DNA from 2 places in the Paenisporosarcina sp. FSL H8-0542 genome. Region 2 is predicted to be linked to the other one. Evidence: a T-box and tRNA genes for the amino acid it is inferred to sense, from the RefSeq annotation. Region 2 holds a T-box; the other holds one or more tRNA genes.
What was found. The T-box of region 2 lies ahead of thrS (threonine--tRNA ligase). A T-box ahead of a tRNA ligase gene usually reads a tRNA of that ligase, here a tRNA-Thr.
Positions count from the first base shown of each region.

Region 1: it encodes a tRNA-Thr, which carries the amino acid that the T-box ahead of thrS (threonine--tRNA ligase) is inferred to sense. The anticodon was not compared.

Region 1 is NZ_CP152050.1:1,085,597-1,089,403, reverse strand. It holds tRNA gene MHH33_RS05820 (tRNA-Ile) at 1-53, opposite strand, end outside; tRNA gene MHH33_RS05815 (tRNA-Gly) at 63-136, opposite strand; tRNA gene MHH33_RS05810 (tRNA-Phe) at 141-216, opposite strand; tRNA gene MHH33_RS05805 (tRNA-Asp) at 360-435, opposite strand; tRNA gene MHH33_RS05800 (tRNA-Met) at 439-515, opposite strand; tRNA gene MHH33_RS05795 (tRNA-Ser) at 634-726, opposite strand; tRNA gene MHH33_RS05790 (tRNA-Ile) at 739-815, opposite strand; tRNA gene MHH33_RS05785 (tRNA-Met) at 823-896, opposite strand; tRNA gene MHH33_RS05780 (tRNA-Ala) at 915-990, opposite strand; tRNA gene MHH33_RS05775 (tRNA-Pro) at 1,011-1,087, opposite strand; tRNA gene MHH33_RS05770 (tRNA-Arg) at 1,100-1,176, opposite strand; tRNA gene MHH33_RS05765 (tRNA-Leu) at 1,198-1,286, opposite strand; tRNA gene MHH33_RS05760 (tRNA-Gly) at 1,300-1,374, opposite strand; tRNA gene MHH33_RS05755 (tRNA-Leu) at 1,394-1,478, opposite strand; tRNA gene MHH33_RS05750 (tRNA-Lys) at 1,494-1,569, opposite strand; tRNA gene MHH33_RS05745 (tRNA-Thr) at 1,576-1,651, opposite strand; tRNA gene MHH33_RS05740 (tRNA-Val) at 1,671-1,746, opposite strand; rRNA gene rrf (5S ribosomal RNA) at 1,757-1,872, opposite strand; rRNA gene MHH33_RS05730 (23S ribosomal RNA) at 1,937-3,807, opposite strand, start outside.
Region 2 is NZ_CP152050.1:1,251,574-1,255,380, reverse strand. It holds gene thrS (threonine--tRNA ligase) at 1-1,528, opposite strand, end outside; T-box leader at 1,586-1,818, opposite strand; gene MHH33_RS06705 (ABC transporter ATP-binding protein) at 1,878-2,621, opposite strand; gene MHH33_RS06700 (iron ABC transporter permease) at 2,623-3,807, opposite strand, start outside.

The DNA of each region.
Region 1 (3,807 bases), 170 kb from region 2:
CATCGACCTCACGCTTATCAGGCGTGCGCTCTAACCAGCTGAGCTATAGGCCCACAAAAAATTGGAGCGGGTGAAGAGAATCGAACTCTCATCATCAGCTTGGAAGGCTGAGGTTTTACCACTAAACTACACCCGCAATATGGTGGCTCAGGACGGAATCGAACCGCCGACACAAGGATTTTCAGTCCTTTGCTCTACCGACTGAGCTACTGAGCCACATTCGAATTGTACTAAGCTTCGAATCTCGTTGTCAGCTTCATTCGTTCGTTCAGTCACGTACGTTAGTACGCTCCTTCACTTACTCATTTTGCTTCCTAGACCTTCTTTGCTTATTCCAATTCTTAACACTTCATAAAAAATGGCGGTCCCGACGGGAATCGAACCCGCGATCTCCTGCGTGACAGGCAGGCATGTTAACCGCTACACCACGGGACCATTTGGTTGCGGGGGCAGGATTTGAACCTGCGACCTTTGGGTTATGAGCCCAACGAGCTACCGTGCTGCTCCACCCCGCGATAATATTATTGTTATAAACACTATGACTCAACGCTTCTAGTAATATCACGATTTCTTTAGCGCGAGTATATGTATGTTTATATGTTTGATGATCTTACACCACACACTTAGTAAAAATGGAGGAGGTAGAGGGATTCGAACCCCCGCGGGATTTGACTCCCCTGTCGGTTTTCAAGACCGATCCCTTCAGCCGGACTTGGGTATACCTCCGCAGTATATAAGTGGTGGACCTTGCAGGACTCGAACCTGCGACCGGACGGTTATGAGCCGTCTGCTCTAACCAACTGAGCTAAAGGTCCTAAAAAATGGCGGCAGAGGGGATCGAACCCCCGACCTCACGGGTATGAACCGTACGCTCTAGCCAGCTGAGCTACGCCGCCAGGATCTTTATAAAATGTTGGTGGAGCCTAGCGGGATCGAACCGCTGACCTCCTGCGTGCAAGGCAGGCGCTCTCCCAGCTGAGCTAAGGCCCCGTAAAAGGGATAAAATAAACTGGTCGGGAAGACAGGATTCGAACCTGCGACCCCTTGGTCCCAAACCAAGTGCTCTACCAAGCTGAGCTACTTCCCGAGTCAAAAATTATGGCGCGCCCGGCAGGAGTCGAACCCACAACCTTCTGATCCGTAGTCAGACGCTCTATCCAATTGAGCTACGGGCGCATATTATACTATTTTAAAAACTGGTGCCGAGGACCGGAATCGAACCGGTACGGTAGTCACCTACCGCAGGATTTTAAGTCCTGTGCGTCTGCCAGTTCCGCCACCCCGGCATTTAAGAAGATATGGAGCGGAAGACGAGGTTCGAACTCGCGACCCCCACCTTGGCAAGGTGGTGTTCTACCACTGAACTACTTCCGCTCGTATAAAATTGTGAAAATGGTGCGGGTGAAGGGAGTCGAACCCCCACGCCTTGCGGCGCTAGATCCTAAGTCTAGTGCGTCTGCCAGTTCCGCCACACCCGCATCTTAGTATAAAAATGGTGAGCCATGTAGGATTCGAACCTACGACCCTCTGATTAAAAGTCAGATGCTCTACCAACTGAGCTAATGGCTCTAACAATGGTGCCGGCGAAAGGAGTCGAACCCTCGACCTACTGATTACAAGTCAGTTGCTCTACCAGCTGAGCTACACCGGCACGGTGTTAAAAAGAAAAATGGTGGAGGATGACGGGCTCGAACCGCCGACCCTCTGCTTGTAAGGCAGATGCTCTCCCAGCTGAGCTAATCCTCCGGAATAAATCGCCTAGCGATGTCCTACTCTCACAGGGGGAAACCCCCAACTACCATCGGCGCTAAAGAGCTTAACTTCCGTGTTCGGTATGGGAACGGGTGTGACCTCTTTGCCATTATCACTAGACTATTTGAGTGTTTGTTCACTCAAAACTGGATAAACGGGTCATTGAAAACCATTCAAGTTCATTTTGGTTAAGTCCTCGATCGATTAGTATTCGTCAGCTGCACACGTCACCGCGCTTCCACCTCGAACCTATCTACCTCATCGTCTTTGAGGGATCTTACTTACTTGCGTAATGGGAAATCTCATCTTGAGGGGGGCTTCATGCTTAGATGCTTTCAGCACTTATCCCGGCCACACATAGCTACCCAGCGATGCTCTTGGCAGAACAACTGGTACACCAGCGGTGTGTCCATCCCGGTCCTCTCGTACTAAGGACAGCTCCTCTCAAATTTCCTACGCCCACGACGGATAGGGACCGAACTGTCTCACGACGTTCTGAACCCAGCTCGCGTACCGCTTTAATGGGCGAACAGCCCAACCCTTGGGACCGACTACAGCCCCAGGATGCGATGAGCCGACATCGAGGTGCCAAACCTCCCCGTCGATGTGGACTCTTGGGGGAGATAAGCCTGTTATCCCCGGGGTAGCTTTTATCCGTTGAGCGATGGCCCTTCCATGCGGAACCACCGGATCACTAAGCCCGTCTTTCGACCCTGCTCGACTTGTAGGTCTCGCAGTCAAGCTCCCTTCTGCCTTTACACTCTACGAATGATTTCCAACCATTCTGAGGGAACCTTTGGGCGCCTCCGTTACACTTTAGGAGGCGACCGCCCCAGTCAAACTGCCCGCCTGACACTGTCTCCTGCCCCGCTAAGGGGCAAGGGTTAGAAGTTCAATACAACCAGGGTAGTATCCCACCGACGCCTCCTCCGAAGCTGGCGCTCCGGAATCTCAGGCTCCTACCTATCCTGTACAAGTTGTACCAAAATTCAATATCAGGCTACAGTAAAGCTCCACGGGGTCTTTCCGTCCTGTCGCGGGTAACCTGCATCTTCACAGGTACTATAATTTCACCGAGTCTCTCGTTGAGACAGTGCCCAGATCGTTACGCCTTTCGTGCGGGTCGGAACTTACCCGACAAGGAATTTCGCTACCTTAGGACCGTTATAGTTACGGCCGCCGTTTACTGGGGCTTCAATTCGCACCTTCGCTTGCGCTAAGCACTCCTCTTAACCTTCCAGCACCGGGCAGGCGTCAGCCCCTATACGTCACCTTACGGTTTTGCAGAGACCTGTGTTTTTGCTAAACAGTCGCCTGGGCCTATTCACTGCGGCTCTCTCGGGCTTTAACACCCTAATAGAGCACCCCTTCTCCCGAAGTTACGGGGTCATTTTGCCGAGTTCCTTAACGAGAGTTCTCTCGCTCACCTTAGGATTCTCTCCTCGACTACCTGTGTCGGTTTGCGGTACGGGCACCTTCCACCTCGTTAGAGGCTTTTCTTGGCAGTGTGAAATCAGGAACTCAGACCTAATGGTCCTTGTCATCACAGCTCAACGTTATAGGAACGGGATTTGCCTCATTCCACGCCTTACTGCTTGAACGTACATAACCAACAGTACGCTTACCCTATCCTTCTGCGTCCCCCCATTACTCAAACGGTGGAGTGGTGGTACAGGAATATCAACCTGTTGTCCATCGCCTACGCCTATCGGCCTCGGCTTAGGTCCCGACTAACCCTGAGCGGACGAGCCTTCCTCAGGAAACCTTAGTCATTCGGTGGACGGGATTCTCACCCGTCTTTCGCTACTCATACCGGCATTCTCACTTCTAAGCGCTCCACCAGTCCTTCCGGTCTAGCTTCAACGCCCTTAGAACGCTCTCCTACCACGGATTCCATACGGAATCCATCCACAGCTTCGGTGAATTGTTTAGCCCCGATACATTTTCGGCGCAGCGTCACTCGACCAGTGAGCTATTACGCACTCTTTAAATGATGGCTGCTTCTAAGCCAACATCCTGGTTGTCTAAGCAACGCCACATCCTTTTCCACTTAAC
Region 2 (3,807 bases):
GTTTGCCGTCTTCACCGATATAGGATAGATCAAATTTCTCAGGCAATAAGAAGTCAAGTTGAACAGTGGATAACGTTTCCTCTTTACCTATTGCAGTTTTGACCATTACATCCAATTTAGGGCCATAGAACGCCGCTTCGCCATCAGCTTCGTAGTAGTCCAAGTTTAACTCATCCATTGCTTCTTTCAGCATGCTTTGTGCTTTGTTCCACATATCATCGTCATCATAGTACTTTTCTTTATCTTCTGGATCACGGTAAGACAAACGGTATGAGTAATCATTAATATCAAAATCTTTGTAAACACCAATAATCAATTGAACGACACGCTTGAACTCATCTTTGATTTGATCTGGGCGGACGAAGATATGCGCATCATTCAATGTCATTCCTCGTACACGCTGAAGACCACTCAAAGCACCTGACATTTCATAACGATGCATTGTACCAAGCTCAGCAATGCGCATAGGCAGGTTACGGTATGAATGAATGCCATTTTTGAAAATCATCATATGATGAGGGCAGTTCATCGGACGCAATACTAGATCTTCATTGTCCATACTCATTACCGGGAACATATCGTCTTGATAATGATCCCAGTGTCCGCTTGTTTTGTACAGTTCCACACTGCCCATTACTGGCGTGTAGACATGATCGTAACCAAGCTTCACTTCTTTATCGACAATATAGCGTTCGATGATGCGGCGGATTGTTGCACCTTTAGGTAACCACATCGGCAGTCCTTGACCTACTTTTTGTGAGTTCATGAATAAATTAAGTTCTTTCCCGATTTTACGGTGGTCACGCTCTCTCGCTTCTTCAAGCATTTTCAGATGTGCAGCCAATTCTTCTTTTGTGAAGAAAGCTGTTCCGTAGATGCGTTGCAACATTTTATTGTCGCTGTTACCTCTCCAATATGCACCTGCAATACTTAGTAATTTAAATTCTTTTAACTTACCAGTAGACGGAACGTGTACCCCACGGCATAAGTCGAAAAATTCACCTTGTTCGTAAATGGATACTTGATCATCTTCAGCAATTGCTTCCAACAACTCAATTTTATATTCATCCTCTTTAAACTTGTCAAATGCTTCTGCACGAGACACGTTGTGACGTACAATTTCAAGATTTTCATTGATGATTTTCTTCATTTCTTTTTCAATAGCCGTCAAATCTTCTGCAGTAATTGGTTGTGGTGAATCGATATCGTAATAGAATCCATTTTCAATTACTGGGCCTACGCCTAATTTCACATCTTTGAAAAGACGCTTTACTGCTTGAGCCAATAAGTGAGCTGTACTATGACGCAACACTTCCAGCGCTTCATCTGAGCCTGCAGTAACAATGGCAATTGCACCATCTTGCTCAAGTGGCGCTTTCAAGTCTACAAGTTGGTTATCCAGTTGACCAGCCAACGCTTTTTTACGAAGGCCGGGACTGATTGATGCTGCAACATCTTCGGTTGTCGTGCCTTTTGGGAACTCCTTTATCGCGCCGTCTGGAAATTTCAGTTGAATTGTTTCTGACATTTACCCCACTCCTTCGTTTTTATTATTAAAATTGAACACAAAAAAACCCCGTCCTATGAAAGGGACGAGGTTTGAGTTCGTGGTTCCACCCTTCTTCCTTCTCTTCAGTCCAGGACTAAAAAGATGAAGCTTTGAGCCGGCTAACGGGCCGTTACCGTCAACAGTTACTAAGATTTCACTGTTGCTGCTCCGAGGTGGTAAATTGAGTGTCGTACTTAAGAAGCTTTCAGCCAGGGCTTCTCTCTCTAAAAAGTCGTACAGACAAGTATTGTCCTCTTCTTGGCATTTCTTTATTCTTATGTTGACATTTTACTCTTGCATGAAATCAAATGCAACTGAAAATTTAAAATTATACACTCATTAATTCTCGGGCTTCTTGTTCCGGTACGAATTGTGGCGTTGGATGGGGATGAATCCCAAGCAAATCACAAGGGCGACCGATTAAATCAATGCAACCATCTTTCAGCTTAACGATACGATCCGCTAATGCATGGGCATCATTTTCGTCATGTGTGACGAAGATGGACGTAATATTTGCTTTTTTAATAATTTCACGTAAGTCTTTACGAATTTTCACTTGCAGTTCTGCATCTAAATTACTGAAAGGCTCATCCAATAAAATCAAGTGTGGGTTTGGCGCAATAGCCCTTGCAATCGCCACACGTTGTTGTTGACCTCCACTAAGTTGATGCGGATAACGTTTCTCATAATCCTGAAGTTCAACTAATTCAAGAACTTCCGCGAGGCGTTTTTTCTTTTCAGCTTTTTTCATTTTAAATAAACCGAATATGATATTCTCTCCAACCGTCATATGGGGAAACAGCGCATAATCCTGAAACACCATTCCTATGCCTCGCTTCTCAGGTTGCAGAAATGTTTTGTTATCGAAAATCACTTCATCCTGAATCGTCAATGTACCTTGAGTTGGCTTTTCAAGTCCAGCTAGGAGACGCAGTATCGTGCTTTTTCCACTGCCGCTTCGACCTAATATTGAGATGACTTCCCCTTTTTCAATATTCATTGAAAACTGGTCTAGTGCAGAGCGATTTGTATTTGGATATTTGAAACAAACATTTTGAATGGAAATAAACATGTCAATCAGGCTCCTTTTCGAGAAACTTATAGAAAATAACAATGGCAAGGGCACTAATACCGACAATTAATAACGAAGCTTGTGAAGCTTCCATAATTTTTTCATCACTTGCATATTGGAATGCTTTTGTTGAAAGCGTATCAAAATTGAATGGACGTAATATTAACGTTAAAGGTATTTCTTTTAATATATCAATGAAAACTAAAATATATCCGCTGATAATTGCGCCTTTCAGCATCGGTACATCTACTTTGAAAAACGTTTTTGTCGGCCCGACACCTAGAAGTCTTGAAGCGTCCCTAAAGTCTGTTCCAATTTTATCGTATCCAGATTCAATGGAATTATAACCAATTGCAAAGAATCGGATGATATAGGCGGAAATCAACATCGTTAAACTTACACTTAGAACAAGTGTTGTCCCAACACCGAGCATTTGATACAAAGGTGCAAGAAAACGATCGAGTGCAATAAATGCAGTAACAACTGCTACGGAAATCACCGCTCCTGGTATAGAGTAACCGAGAATTGTTAACTTAGGAAACAGTTTCGCTACTTTGCTATGTACCAAACGACTGAAGTTTCCGACAATCAAAGCGAAAACAATTATCACAAATGCACTGATGCCTGCTACTGTTACTGAGTTCTTAACGTAAGTCAGAAATTCATCCATCGGGATTGTCCCAAATGTCAGGAGCATCCAATCAATCAGCTGGGCTATTGGAATGAAGAATCCTAGACTTAATATCAACAACCCGTAACCAGTTGCAAGAAACGCTTTCATGCCTCTCAACTGAATAAGTGGCAATGGCCGTACTTTTGTGGTGGAATAACTGTATTGCCTTCTTCCACGCAATATTTTTTCAATCAATAGAATCAAGATGACAAACCCCATAAGGGATGCGGCAAGTTTAATTGATGATTCAATATCACCTAAACCAAACCAAGTTTGAAATATTGCCGTCGTAAATGTCTGGATGCCAAAGTATTTCACCACACCATAATCATTTAACACTTCCAGCACAACTAAACTTGCTCCACCAATAATGGAAACCCTTGAAATCGGAATGACGACTTGGAAAAACGTACGCCAAGGACCTTTTCCGAGCACTCTTGCACTTTCAATCAATGAAGCAGATTGCTGGGATAAGAATATTCGGGTAATTGTATAAACATAAGGATATAAAAA